DNA from 2 places in the Companilactobacillus sp. genome. Region 2 is predicted to be linked to the other one. Evidence: riboswitches for the same ligand, from Rfam matches in the RefSeq annotation. Region 2 holds a riboswitch; the other holds the start of a gene.
What was found. A riboswitch is a leader RNA that binds a small molecule or an ion and turns the genes downstream of it on or off. The one in region 2 is predicted to bind thiamine pyrophosphate.
Positions count from the first base shown of each region.

Region 1: linked by a shared signal. The riboswitch ahead of LKF16_RS06540 (ECF transporter S component) and the one ahead of thiW (energy coupling factor transporter S component ThiW) in region 2 are both predicted to bind thiamine pyrophosphate.

Region 1 is NZ_JAKVLR010000001.1:1,333,651-1,341,336, reverse strand. It holds gene LKF16_RS06565 (shikimate dehydrogenase) at 1-660, shown strand, start outside; gene aroE (shikimate dehydrogenase) at 680-1,564, shown strand; gene LKF16_RS06555 (MFS transporter) at 1,566-2,795, shown strand; gene LKF16_RS06550 (energy-coupling factor transporter transmembrane component T family protein) at 3,130-3,786, opposite strand; gene LKF16_RS06545 (ABC transporter ATP-binding protein) at 3,770-5,206, opposite strand; gene LKF16_RS06540 (ECF transporter S component) at 5,216-5,806, opposite strand; TPP riboswitch at 5,918-6,007, opposite strand; gene LKF16_RS06535 (NADH-dependent flavin oxidoreductase) at 6,106-7,269, opposite strand; gene LKF16_RS06530 (winged helix-turn-helix transcriptional regulator) at 7,398-7,686, shown strand, end outside.
Region 2 is NZ_JAKVLR010000001.1:1,910,074-1,917,759, reverse strand. It holds gene LKF16_RS09160 (PadR family transcriptional regulator) at 1-47, shown strand, start outside; gene LKF16_RS09155 (hypothetical protein) at 37-873, shown strand; gene LKF16_RS09150 (hypothetical protein) at 905-1,147, opposite strand; gene LKF16_RS09145 (alpha/beta hydrolase) at 1,223-1,975, opposite strand; TPP riboswitch at 2,128-2,217, shown strand; gene thiW (energy coupling factor transporter S component ThiW) at 2,317-2,850, shown strand; gene LKF16_RS09135 (hydroxyethylthiazole kinase) at 2,828-3,670, shown strand; gene thiE (thiamine phosphate synthase) at 3,663-4,271, shown strand; gene LKF16_RS09125 (macro domain-containing protein) at 4,308-4,757, opposite strand; gene LKF16_RS09120 (aldo/keto reductase) at 4,881-5,753, opposite strand; gene LKF16_RS13100 (Lreu_0056 family protein) at 5,941-6,918, opposite strand; gene LKF16_RS09110 (arginase family protein) at 7,038-7,686, opposite strand, start outside.

The DNA.
Region 1 (7,686 bases), 580 kb from region 2:
GCCGCAAGCCTAGTTGACGACTTATCGCCAGCAGCCAAGATCATTGGAGCAATCAATGTTATCGTCAATGACAACGGAAAACTAACTGGACACATCACAGATGGAATCGGGTTTGTACGTAACCTGAAAGAAAATGGCGTTGAAGTTGCTGGTAAAAAGTTAGTTGTCTTAGGTGCCGGCGGTGCTGCTACTGCATTGCAAGTTCAAAGTGCTTTAGATGGTGCCGAAGCTATTTCAATTTTTAATCAAGATGACGATTTCTATCAAAATGCTGAACAAACTAAGAACAAGATCAACGAGGCTAAACCAGAAGTTGAGGTTAATGTTTATCCCTTAGCTGACCAAGAAAAATTGAAGTCAGAAATTGTTGATGCTGATATTTTAGTGAATGCAACTATCGTTGGAATGAAGCCACTAGATGGTCAATCATTAGTAGATAAAAGTTTTTTGAGAAAAGATTTGGTGGTTGCGGATACTGTCTACAATCCATTGAAGACTAAATTGATCGAAGATGCTGAGAGTTTAGGCTGCACAACAGCACCAGGAAAAGGGATGTTGTTGTGGCAAGGAGCTGCCGCATACACACTATTTACTGGCAAAGAAATGCCAACTGCAGAATATCAGGCTTATGAAGCTGAACAAGCTAAGGTAAAGCAATAAACGAAGGGAAGTTTTGAACATGGAGTCTAGAATTGATGGACATACGATTATGTTAGGTCTGCTCGGTTCTCCGGTCGGACATTCTGGTTCTCCGGCTATGTACAATTACAGTTTTGAACAAGCAGGAATCAATTACGCTTATCTTGCTTTTGACATTCAAGAAAATCAAATGGAACAAGCTTTAACAGAGATGAAAGTTTTGAACATGCGTGGAGCTAACGTGACAATGCCTTGTAAAAAAGCTGCTGCGCAGTTGGTTGATGACTTGTCGCCAGCCGCTAGATTGATTGGCGCTGTTAATACGATTGTTAACGACGATGGTAAGTTAACTGGCTATAACACCGATGGTGCAGGCTATGTTGAAAACCTGCGTCAGCACGGAGTTGCACCTGAAGATGCAGTTGTAACTTTGTTAGGAGCCGGTGGAGCAAGTACTGCAATTGCCGTTCAATTAGCATTAGATGGCGCTAAGGAGATTCATATTTTTAACCCAAAAGACGCTTTTTATAAAAATGCGGAATTAACTGCGGAGAAGATTTCCAAAGAAGTTTCAAGTTGTAAAGTTACCGTCGGCGATATTAATAGCCAAAAGGAATTGAACGAATCCATCCAACGGAGCAATATTTTAGCAAATGCTACCAAGGCTGGTATGGCACCAAACTTCAGCCAAACTAACATCACGGATGCTTCAGTTTATCGTCCAGATCTAGTAGTAACGGATACAGTCTATAATCCTGAAGTTACACAAATGCTAGCTGATGCCAAAGAACATGGCAGTACCACGATTGGTGGCAAAGGGATGCTGTTGTGGCAAGGAGCCGCAGCGTTCAAGCTATACACTGGAAAAACAATGCCAGTAAAACAAGTTCAACAACTATTCTTCTCAAATAGTGGAGGAAACTAAGATGGTTAACAGTCAGAAGAAGTATTACCCAACTGCTTTTGCACTATATTTTGCTTATTTTATTTTAGGAATTGCATTATCGATCATGGGTCAATTCAAACCTGAATTTGCCCAAGCTTGGGGAGCAACTCGCTTACCAAGTGGTGCCATTGATGAATCGATGGTCGTTTCAGTCATTGCCGCTTATGGTTTAGGGCGTTTAATTGCTTATCCGTTTGCTGGACCAGTTTCAGATAAGATAGGAAGAAGAGTGAGTGGATTTATCGGAATCGCTCTATACGCAATATTCTTCTTTGGAATCATCAACGTTCATTCAATGTGGATCGCATACGGAATGGGTGTGTTGAATGGTGTAGCAAATTCATTTCTTGATACTTGTATTTCACCAAGTGTCATGGAAATTTTTCCAAAGTCAGCATCAATCGCTAACTTGTTCACCAAATTTGCCATCACTATCGCACAATTCTTGTTGCCATTTGCAATTGGTTTAGTCGCAAGTGCCCACATGTCTTATAAAGTTATTTTCATTTTCTGTGGAGTAGTCATGGTGATCGATGCAATTTTAATTCTCATCTTGCCATTCCCACAACAAAATGTTGTGAATGTTCAAGATGATACTAAAAAAGCCAAACAGTCTAAGATACATTTTTCAGGAGCTGCAATTGCTTCGATCCTGATTGGCTTTACTAGTTCCACAACATTTATGATCTGGTTGAACTGTAATCAGGAATTAGGGAAGAGTTACGGAATCAGTGACCCGAGTGTTCTGCAATCATTTTATGCAGTCGGAGCAACGATTGCCGTCTTGTTAACTGCTCAATTAATTCATAAGGGAATCAAGGAGACAACAATCTTGATCCTGTATCCAAGTATCTCAGTCGTCATGCTTTTATTATGTTATCTAATTGAAAGTCCGTTTATTTTATATGTCGGAAGTTTTGTAATTGGCTACGCAGCTGCCGGAGGAGTTCTTCAATTAGCAACTTCAACAACAATCAGCTTTTTCCCAAGTAATAAAGGATTAGCTACTTCATTAGTTATGATTGCATCTGCAATTGCCAATTACGCAGTGCTATCAACAGCTGCATATTTGACAAAAGTAACCGGAACAGACGCACCAAGAATGATCATTATTTTAAACGTGATCATCACAATAATCGGAATAGGACTGGCAATAATAGTAAAACGCCACAAAAGCGAACCAGCAGTAGTCGCAAGCCCTGAAAATTAATTCGAAAGTACATTATCTCCAATAAGATCACAATAGGTTTGGAACTAGGTAATTCCAGTTTATTGAGGAACTGCAAGCATACCTTCTTTCAACCTACGAAGAGATTTTGACTTAATTCTATTTAGACGGAAGACGAAAATCGATGCCCGGCTCAGTAGGAAAATAAATAATGGAACGTACGTCGCCTTTGGTGCGTGCGCAACCGTTTAAAATGTTGGCTACGCCAACGAACCAATCAAGGATGCCAGACGAAAGGCAATCGATTTTCGTCTGGAGTCGGCAGTAAACTTCAATCAAAAAAGCCAGTAATCAGACAATCCTGATTACTGACTTTTTAGGTTAAGTGACTAAATGCCAAAAATTGTAAACTAATTATTAATACAACAGCTAAAACCCAATTCCAAGCTGGAATCGGATAAACATCGTAATGACTGCGATCGGAATACTCGCTAAAACCATGCGATTGCATCGCTTGTGACAAATTATCCGACCAACGCAACGATATCAAAATTGATTTGAAGAATAATTCTGGTGACCAAACATGCAGTACCTCGCCTCGCATCATCGCAGCAGTCTTCATTTGCTTAACTGTTTGAACAACTCGAGGAGCAAAGTTGAATGCACCCAGAGTTCCGTAAACGAACTTGGAAGGAATGTGACAATTTTGTTCTAGGGAGCCAAGTAAATCGTCAACGTCAACAGTAAAGGAAAGGATACCGCCTAAGAAAATGTAGGCGTAAATTCTGGTCGATAGCAACCAAGCACTGTGCATCGAATCTCCAGATCCATGCATGTAAAACGAGAACCAAGTACCAAATACTGGAATGATCGGTACGATCAATAACCAGAGTAACTTTTTAAAGCTCATTCTTTTTGCCAATAAGTAGATAAAACCAACTGCAGCAATAATGATGTTGGCATAAATACTTTGCATAAAGGCAATTTCAAAACTAAAAATCAAAACTAAAGCCAGCTTAAGAGATGGATTCATAATTAAGCACCTCCGTATACTGTAGATTTAGGTCTGATAGTTGTAGATGATAATCAAAATATTCTTGTAGACCACCTAATTGATGGCTGATCATAATAATAGTTTGATTTTGTTTCTGAGATAATTCCTTGATCATTTCCATGACCACATGGGTGGAATCAATATCTAAGCCAGCCAAAGGTTCATCGAACAACAGCACAGGGTCGCCCAGAATCAACATTTCAAAAATCTGAAGTTTCTTCTTTTGACCGCCGGACAATTGATAAACGATTTGGTCCTTTAATTGGTCCAGATGGAGCTTTTGCAAGTATTGGTCGACTGTCTCAGCGGTCCAATAATCCTGATAATTAGTATGTTTTAAGCTCAGCTCGATTTCTTCTTGAACCGTCAATTTCAAATACTGCATTTTAGCATCTTGAAAAATCAGGCCAACTTCTCGAGCGTATTTTCGTTGTTTATACTTTTGAATGTCTTTGTTCTGATAAGTTATCGTACCTTTATAATCGTGCAATCTAGTCAAGGCAGAGAAGAAGGTTGATTTACCAGAGCCATTTTCACCAGTTAATAAAATCATTTTTCCCTTGGGAATCCCTAGAGTAGAATCTTTGATCAGATCCTTTGGTCCATTGATCAACTCTAAATCATCGATTCGAATCAAAGAGTTTCCCACTCGTTGATCGGGAAGAGAAAAAGTCAGTTGTTGATTTTCGCGGTGATATTTAGCGAAGACTTGACTAGGGTCGTCAACTAAAACCACTGATTGGTTTTGAAAATGATATAAGTGATCGATCAAATTTTGGTAGCCGATCAAATCGTGATCAGTAATCAAAATAGTCTTATGATCGTGTACCTGAAGGTCTTTTAACAATTCCAATAATTGAGCCCGTGATTTTGTATCAACTGAAGCAAAAGGTTCGTCCAGAATGATCACGTCACTGTTCATGGCAATTGTGATCGCTAAAGAAACCTTCTGAAGTTCTCCACCAGACAAGGTATCCAAATGGCGGTCGATCAGGTTAAAAATTCCGATACGTTTTAACGAAGTCTCGACGATACGATCGATTTTTTCACGATCAATACCAAGGTTTTCCAATGTGAAAATGAATTCGCGACGTACAGTCTTCATCGAAAATTGGTCGACTGGATCTTGGAAAAGGATGGAAATAGCACTAGCAACGTCTTGGGTATTCCACTCAGCAGTACTCTTGCCATCAAAGTACATTTCGCCACTCAAAACGTGTCCAGCATATTCTGGATAAAGGCCGGCCATGATCCGCATCAATGTGGATTTACCACATCCAGAAGGGCCATATAAAACGTTAAAAGACTCGGCATCAAGCGAAAAATCGAGATCCTTAATGATGTCTTTACCATCTTTAGTGTATCGAAAAGTTAAATTCTTTATTGCAATTTTGTCCATAAGCAGCTCCTAGTCACGATTCAAGATACCAGATTTTTCAACAAGTTTGTTGATCCAGTAGACTAAGACGCCGGCAAAGAAACCAATTGAAATAAAACGAACGACGAATAATAGCAGTAAAAATCCGATATTGTATTTAGCATAACCTTCGTTGATCAAACTCCAACCGAAAGTGATGATCGTACCTGTGATTGTTGATAACAATAAGCCTAATTTATCAAAGCGTTTGTAACCAGTTAGGGCAAAGCCAAGTCCGTTACCAGCACCTTGAATCAATCCAGAGATCAAAGTAGCAGCACCCCATTGACCACCTAAGATCATTTCTACGAAACTACCTAATAACTCACCTAAAGTACTGGCGCCAAGTTTGTGTGTCAACATGGCAGCAAGTGGTCCGGCAATCATCCAAAGGCCTAGCAATAAGTCGTTGGCAACTGGTCCCATACCGATAGCGGCAAGTCCAGCAGCTAAAAAGTTGTAGGAAAGACTAGTACCAAAGAAAATCGCACCACAAAATACACCTGTTAAGGCAATAAATGCGACGTCACGCAATTTGTAACTCATAAATGAGCTTGAAGCGTTAGTGCTTTGTTTGTTCATCATAATAAATCTGTCCCCTCAAAAAAGTTTTGTTCAGCTTCTTGAAAGAATATAACCACGAGGTAAAAAAAGACCAACTATTCATGTAAGTGTACAGAAATAGTTGGCCTTTAAATTTATCCAATATCTTCCTACACTAATATTAATTAGATCAGGTTCAATGGGTTTGATCTCAGCTTTTCAGCACCCCAGATATATTGCTTTTAAGAATCAATGATAACAAACCAAGCTTATCATTGAGCTCATGGTGTGTAAAGCAAGGATAATTAATATTATTGTAGAGAAATTTTTTTAAAAAATTATTTAAAAACTGTCGAGAAAGCTTCATCGTCGTTATTGTTCTTTTCACCTTCAAAACCTAGATCTTGTCCCATCAAACCAAGGAAACTCATTAAGGCTGGATTAAGCCCGATTTCATCAAGAGATTCACGATTGATCGTGTATCTAATGGTGTCTTCAGCACCAGATTGCACCTTTTCAATCCACTTAGGTTCACGTAAGTATTCACGTCCTATAGCAACGAAATCAATGCCGGCATCCATCACTTTTTCAGCATCTGCTGGGGTATTCACTGAACCCACTGAGATCAAAGGTAAACGTCCGTTGACTTTTTCTTTAATACGGAGAATTGTTGGAGTTGTGTCAGAAGAATCATTTAGTGAAGCTCTCCAAGCATTACCCATTGAAATATGTAAGTAGTCGATTGGTTGATCTGCTAACTTATCAATAAATTGAAGTGTGTCATCGATTCGAATTCCAGGGTTTTCGATTTCTTCAGGAGATATACGGTAACCAACAATAAAATCTTTATTGGCGTATTTATCAACGGCAGCTTTCACCGACTTAATAACTTCTAAACCAAAAGTCATACGTTTGTTGACATCTCCTCCCCATTTGTCAGTACGTTTGTTGGAATGTGGTGAGAAGAATTGTTGAATCAAGTATGTATTTGCACCGTGTATTTCTACACCATCAAATCCTGCTTGAATAGCACGCCGAGTTGCTTCACCGAAATCTTTTACGATATTTTCAATCTCATCGCTTGATAATTCGCGAGGAACTTCGTAACCTTCACGAGGAGCAGCTACCGCACTGGCACTGACTGGTTGAGTTCCACGTAGGATTGCCGTGTTAGACATTCTACCTGCATCAAAGATTTGTAAGATTGCCTTAGTACCATTTTTCTTCATGGTATCGGCTAGTTTTGTAAGGCTAGGGATGAAGTGGTCATGCGCTGCAGAAAGTTCACCCTCGAATCCTTTACCATTATCAGTAACAAATGCTACCGGACTGATGAACATGCCAACGCCACCAGAACGCATCCCCATGTAGTACAATTCATCGCGAGAGACAGTTCCATCTTCTAAGCTTGATTGTTCTGTCATTGGTGGAATAACGACACGATTCTTGATTTTAGCTCCATTTTTGAAAGTATAAGGTTGTAAAAATTTATATTCGGTCATATTTGTAAACCCCTTTTGTTTGTGATATCTTTTACAAAATTAGTATAATGTTAAGGGTTACATTTTTATAGAAGGCACTTTTTTGTAGACTAGTTACTTTAAAGTAGATTTTGTGAGGACATGGGAATATGGATAATAAAAATAATTACCACATGGGCATAAACTTAGTTTTGAAAATTATTGATGGGAAATGGAAACCATCAATAATTTGTGCATTAGGTCTCAAGGAAAGGCGATACAACGAATTATTGCGATACGAGTGCGAAGTAAATAATACCGAAATTTCTAAAAAGGTTATGTCCGAACAACTCAAACAATTAGAAGATGATCAAATTGTGGAACGGACTAGTTTCGGAACAGTTCCACCTAAAGTGGTTTATTCATTAACAGAATATGGTCAAGAATTACGTGGCATGA
Region 2 (7,686 bases):
TAAATCAAATAATCTCGACAAAAGACGGTGACGACAATGGCAAATAAAGTTTCAAAAATAATCGACGAAAACAATCAATTGCGCCAGCAATTAAATGACCAAAATAAAGAATATTATGAAAAATTACTGATCTACGTTAGGTCAGCAGGATTTTTCTATGACGACAACGAAGTCGAAAGTAGCTTGCTGGAAATTCTCAAGGACATCATTGATGCGCAAAAAGATTATAAAAATGCCGAAGAATATCTGGGGAAAAATCCATCTGAAGTCGCCGACGAATTGATTGCTAACTATACTAAGATCAGCCTTTTTGAACGTGTTAAATTCATTGGCCTGCTCTTTGGTATCAGTGTTATCTGGACTCTGATCACGCAATTCAGCAGTTCTAATCACGAGATCAATCTAATGCCATTTATCTTAAACGGTGTCTTCATGATTGCCTTAACCGCTGGTATGATGTGGTTCGTTCACCAAACTACCTATCGCAAGCTATTCGACAATAAAAAAATCGAATATACCGCTGCCGGGATTTTTGGAGTCGTGGTGATTGCTATCTTCGCCGGAATTTTATTCATCACGCCATCATTTATGAGTTTCAGCATCAACAATGGCGGTATCGTCTTCGTCAATGTTATCGTGATTGTTGCCTGCTTGGTTGGAATCTACTTTTTACCAGATACTTACGAACAGATTCTGATTGCCGCAATGCCAGTAATTTTGATCATCACCCTATTGAACATCATCAAAACTTTTGGCTTGCCTTATTACGTTATTAAACAAGTTTCAACGATTGCAATCATCTTATTGATTCTCGGGATCTTCTGGTTTGGCGCCGTCTTTTGGCACTCAACTCAACAAGATAATAAGAAATAAAAAATGGAATACCAGCTGGTATTCCATTTTTTTAACCTTCTAAATTATGCTTGCGTCTTTGATACTCGTCGTCGGTCATATTACCCTTAGCATATTCTTCTTTTAAAATTTCTAAGGCATTCTTTTGTTTAGCTAACTTAGTATGATCGCCACTGAAAAAGTAGACGAACGCAAAGATGATCATTAATACTGCTAGACCGGTGATAAACATTCCACCGCCCATGAAGCCCATTCCAGAACCGAATAAACCTGAACAAAATGTTGAACCCATCATGATTAGACATCTCCTTTTATTGACTTCAAAGTCATTATAATTTGATTATCGAATAACTAAAAATAATTGAATTGTTTAATTCTTTAGCAAAAAGTCAGTCGCGATTTTCACTGCTCTTTGCTGGCTATTGCCAACGGTGTAGACGTGGTCTCCTTGTGGCAACAGATGCAGGGTACTGTTTTGATAGATCTCGTCATATTTTTCAGAAGCACTTGGATCGACAATCTTATCATCAGTCCCATGGATCAGACAAACTGGCCCCTGATACAGCTTTGAAACTTCATAAATCGGCAAGCTCTTGTTTGTACGCAGGTAAAATCCACCAACGACCTTGCTGCCAAAGTCATGCAATTCGTCTGGAACATTGACCGGGTCGTACTTAACTCCCAGTACTTCGCCCTTTTCGGCATCAGATTTAAGCGTTGCTGCTGGTGAGAGCAAAATCAATTTTGCGACCTTATCTGGATAGTAGCCGGCAAACATACTTGCGACGACGCCACCTTGAGAGTGACCGACTAAATAAATATTTTGCACGCCTTCGACTTTTTGGGCGTATTCATAAATTGCTTGAGCATCAGCCAATTCACTCATGACCGTCATATCTTGGAAGCGGCCGTCGCTTTGGCCATGTCCATCAAAGTCGCAACGCAAAGTTGCCATACCTTTGTCTTCGAAACTTTCGGCTAATTGATACAACAAAGTACTAGGGAAATCACCTTTATTGCCCATGAAACCGTGCATTAGAATCACCAAATCAAACTTGTCAGTATCTGGTTTATTAAAAATTCCGCGTAACGTTAATCCGTCTCTAGTTATTTCTACTTTCATTTTTACCATCCTCATGTGATTGTAAGCGTTCTCTATGATTCCATTATAATATGAGAATCAACTTATTAATATCAAACCTAACAAGTTTTTAATAAGTGTGGAAATGTCATGAGATATACAAAATTTATGCTATACTGAAATCACAATTGAATACGAAACATTTGGGGTGCACAAACGCTGAGATTATACCCATTGAACCTGACACGGCCAACACCGGCGAAGGAAAATGTGAAACCATTTTATGGTCTTTTTGTGCCCGTCATTAGATTAATGACAGGCATTTTTTATTGGTCAAGCTCCCCGAATTTTCGATTCAAAATTTTATTAAGGAGTTTCTTATGATCAATTCTTCCAAGACTCAAAAGTTAACTATCCTGGCAATGATGATTGCTTTGGATGTTGTACTTTCTCCAATTTTTCGAATCGAAGGTATGGCACCTATGTCTAGTGTTTTAAACGTCATTGGTGCTGCCATGTTAGGACCTTATTATGTAGCTATCATGGCATTAGTTTGTGCCATTATCCGTATGACGATGATGGGAATCCCACCACTAGCCTTAACCGGTGCCTTCTTTGGAGCCCTATTGGCTGGGATCGGCTATCGCTATACTCATAAGATTTGGGGTGCAATGCTCGGAGAAATCATCGGAACCGGTTTGATTGGTTCATTGGCATCATTCCCTGTCATGGTATGGTTCACTGGCAATTCAAACGGTATGTATTGGTTCTTATATACACCAAGATTCTTTGGTGGTGCAATCTCTGGTTCGATCATTGCGTTTCTAGTTTTGTACAAGTTAAAAGACACGCGTACATTCCTACGTGTTCAATCCTTATTCCAAGAGGCCAAACATGGAAAATTACAGTCGAAATAACTTTTTTACTCAATTTGTTAAAGACAGCTTTCCAATTCAAAATGCAACATTAGTTCACTGCATTACCAACGAGATCACTGAAGAGTCAGTCGCTAATGCCTTGTTATATATCAATGCTAAACCAGTAATGGCTTCTGACACCCGTGAATTTTCAGACTTTTTCAGCCAAACTGATAGCCTATTTTTGAATCTAGGACACATTTCACCAGAACGAGAGGAGACACTTTTTCAAGCTGGAAAAATGGCAGATGAGACCGATACGCCCTTTGTTGTTGATCTAGTGGGAATTGCATCTTCTACAATTAGATACAATTTGGCATTTAAACTATCGGAACTGGCTCCAACGATCATTAAGGGAAATACTTCTGAAATGAGAGCTTTTTGCAACTTAGATAGTGAAGCACGCGGCGTCGATGCCTCAATTGAAGACCAGGCAGATGCTGCAATTGACGAACTGTTGCACGCCATGAAAGGTCTGGCTAGTCGTCATCCAGAAACTACTTTTATTGCTACTGGTGAAACTGATTTGGTCGTTTGCGACGGCAGTTGCTTTGAGCTACATAACGGTGTCCCGGAACTCGACCGTTTTACTGGTACTGGAGATATCGTTGGTGCAATGATGGCAGCCTTGATCAAGAACAATCACGAAGGATTGGCGGCTGGAATCAGTGCCATCAGTTATCTTAATATCTGTGCGGAAAATGCCAGTCAAATCACCGAGGGCTTGGCTGACTTCCGTCAACAAACTCTCAATCAACTATCTCTTTTAATGAACAATGACTATTGGTTTGAAGCAATCAGAGGTGCAGTCCATGCTTGATCTGAGTCTTTATTTAGTCACTGCTCGATACGATTATTCTGATGAAAAATTTTTACGGATCATCAATGAAGCTTGTCGTGCTGGCGTGACAATGGTCCAATTGCGAGAGAAAAATGCGACCACTAGAGAAATTTTTGAATTAGCCTTAAAAGTTAAACAAATTACCGATTCTTATCAAATCCCCCTGATAATTGACGATCGGATTGATATTTGTTTAGCAGTCGATGCCTCAGGAGTACACATTGGAGACAACGAAATGCCAATTGGAATTTCTCGAAAGTTACTCGGTCCAAATAAAATTCTAGGTGTTTCGGCCAAAACTTTAGCACGTGCTAAAAAAGCTGAACAACTAGGAGCTGATTATTTAGGAACTGGAGCCATCTTTCCGACACAAACTAAGGTCATCACTAAACATACTGAAATAACAACCCTCAATGAAATTGCACAAAACGTCAACATCCCTGTCGTTGCCATCGGCGGGATCAAGACTACTAATGTGCAAGCCTTTCATGACATCCCCATTGCTGGAGTGGCAGTGGTTAGTGGAATTATGAAGGTTGATAACGTTGAAGAAACTGTTCAAGAATTATTAAATCGATAGAGCAAAGGTGTGGCCAATTGTAGGTCACACCTTTTATTATTTCTCCTGATAAATATGAATATAAACTTTGATCGGTAAGTCTGCCAAATACTTTTCCATTAAGGGTTTAACTTGTTTATCCCAATTGAGGCCACCATTTCCGGCACCTAATTGTGGAAAGGAAATCGACTCTATCTCTTTTTGTTTATAAGTCTCGACAAATTTTTGCAAACCTAGTTCCAAGTATTTGATTTTAGATTTACTGCGCCAATTCTTTTTCGTTGGGAAATTTAAGATCCACTTGTCATCAGATTTATAAAGATACAACTTGCCCACAGTCAGGCTTCCATCTTCACAGTATTGCTTATATTTAGTGAACATATCTGGATACGTTTTTTTACATTCCAATGCAATTCCCTTGCCCATGACACCAACAGTATTAACTGTGTTGACTATAACTTGTGCTGGACTATCGAGTAAATTTTGATCAACATATTCTAGCGGCATATTTTCCTCCATTTTTATTAAAACTATTTGTTTATTACACAGTTAAATTACGTATTCCATTTCCAAAATTTTTTCAAAAAAAAGATGCATCCTATCGGGACGCACCTCAATATTTAATCCTTATTATTTTTGTAAGCCAGATAACTTGTTAAAATCCTCATCGCTTAATTGAACATTGGCTGCACTAACATTGTCCTTCAAATGTTCAACCGAACTAGTACCTGGAATTGGCAAGATATTGTCTGAACGCTTCAACAGCCATGCCAAAGCAATTTGAGCAGAACTGACGCCATATTTTTCAGCAATACTGTTCAATGGACTGTCTGGTTTTGCCAAATTACCAGTATCTAGAGGGAACCAAGGCAAGAAGGCAATTCCTTGTTCCTTGCAATAATCGACAATTGCATCGTCGCCAGTATGATGTCCAACGTTATACATGTTTTCAACGGCATCAATTTTGGCAACCTTTTGTGCCGACTTCAATTCATCCATAGTTACTTGACTGATACCAATATGCTTAATCTTGCCCTCATCTTGCATCTTCTTCAATTCGCCGATTTGGTCCTCGATTGGATAATGTGAATCGATTCTATGCAAGAACAACAAGTCTTCATGATCACGATTAAATTTACGTAATGAAAGTTCTACTTCTTGACGGAGAAATGCGGGTGCACCAACTGGTACCCAACCATTAGGTCCAACACGAACTTGACCGACCTTATCAGAAATAAAGATCTTGTCTGAATCCGGATATTCTTTCAAAGCTTTTGCCAAATAATTATCCGCATTCCAAGGGCCATAAGAGTCAGCTGTATCAACAAAGTTGACACCTAGATCAAATGCATGCTTGATCACGTCGACCGCTTGGTCACCGTCCTTGTAAGGACCCCAAGTGCCAGGGCCTGTAAGTTGCATCGTACCATAGCCTAGACGGTTAACAACGAAGTCCTTGTCAAATTCATATGTACCTGCTTTAGTTGCGCTAATTTCATCCATATATGTATACACTCCTTGTAAAAAAAATCCATGTAAAAAATTTATAGTTATTTTTTACATGGATAAACTAGTTCTTTTTTATATTGAATACAAACATTTGCTATATGGAATGTTGATGAATCGAATTAAATATCAGTGTTATAGGTAGTTAGAAAACAATCAATACCATTATTATATTTGTTGTTTTCTAAAAATCAGACATATGTTTTATTCTTGACGCAGCATCATTGACTGCTTGCTTTTGACTTGAGGTTGCATAAAATTCCCTTTGTAATTCTTGAACTGTTGTTGTATGTTCCTTCTCACCAGGACCACCAGTAGAATTTCTATTCTCGTAATCATTTGTCCAATACGTAATAGTACTTCCACTTGCTGAATAAGTCATTGTTGTCGCACCAGTTCCGCCACTTCCAAGGACATATCTACCCATTTCCTTGTTTACTCCAATGGTAATTGGAATATTTGCAAGATCATCTTCAACATTAAATCCCTTTTCATAGACCATAACGGCAATGGTATCGTTATCGGTAACAACAGAGTCAGAACTATTCTTCTTTTCGCTACTACCAGTGTTTTCATTAGAATTATTTGCCGATGCACTACTACTTGAACTTGCACTGCTTCCACCTGCAATACTTTCAAATGTTGATTGCACATCATTATTCTTAGTTGGTGTTAGATCTGGTGTACCACCGCTACTTTGGTCAACTAATGCGACTGGTTGGCCATCGTGGAAGGCGAAGAAATATGTGATGTGGTTTGGTGAACCGTTGTAATTATAAATGGCAACTACGTTGTAAGCATAGTGGCCCTTACCTGACTTGCTCCAACCAATTGAGGAATTTGAGCCATCGACGCTAACTTTGGTCAAGTCGTCTGGATAAACCATACCAGTCGATGTTTTGATCGTATGCTCTCCGTCAAATTTTTGATAAGACTGGTGCATTGTTGGTGCCCAATCATCGATAAATTTCTTTAACTGTGCATCTTTTGAATCATTCCAAAGAGCCTTTGAATCCTTGTCTGATGAGCTCTTAGAACTCTTGCTAACTGACGTTTTGGTCTGTGGACTGCTGCTTGAATTCGAGTTGTGATTTCCACAACCAGATAACAGCAATACACCTGTTGCAAAAAGTGTGATTAAACTTAATCCCCTAATTTTCATACTATTAACTGTCCCCTCAGTATTTTGAATTGCTACAGTTAAAGTTTATGCCAAAAGTTTTCAGTTCACAATATAAATATATTTATATAAAAAGGCGTTCATCAAAATGATTCAACAATTTAATTAAATATAGAGATGTTCTCCATTAATTTGCGTAATTTCAAAGCACTCCATGGCAAATATTCGGCAATCGTCAATCCCACTAAATCATTGTCAGATCCAAGTTGATTGAGAATTGTAATTGCCTTGTCTGGATCAAGCTTTCCGCCGGACACTTCATAGTCTGTGACACCTGGTTCATCAAAGTATTGGTCAAAAAAGAGATTTCTATCTAGGACATCGATGTCAAAGTGAATTGCAATCTTTGAAAAATGATGTTGATTGATCCACGCTTGAATTTTTTGAATATCGACCTGATTGTTGTCCTCAACTTGATACTTTAATCCCAATTCGGGCAGCAATTTCTTCTCATCATCTGTAGGTTCTTGTAAGCCAACATACAAAATTGAATCACTGGAAATTGAATTTTTTACTATCTTAGACACTGCGGGATCGCCCTTGCCCATCAAGTTCGCCAAAACCATGGCATGTTCATTTGGAAAAATTTGAGGATTGGAAATATCAGGATGAGCATCGATCCAAATCACGCCCAAATCGTCGCCATACTTGTCGTGCAAATATGAAAACGGTGCTTGTGAGACCATGCAATTTCCACCCAGCGTAATAATTTTGTCTGGCAATTCAGTATCGATTGCTTGTTGAGCTTTT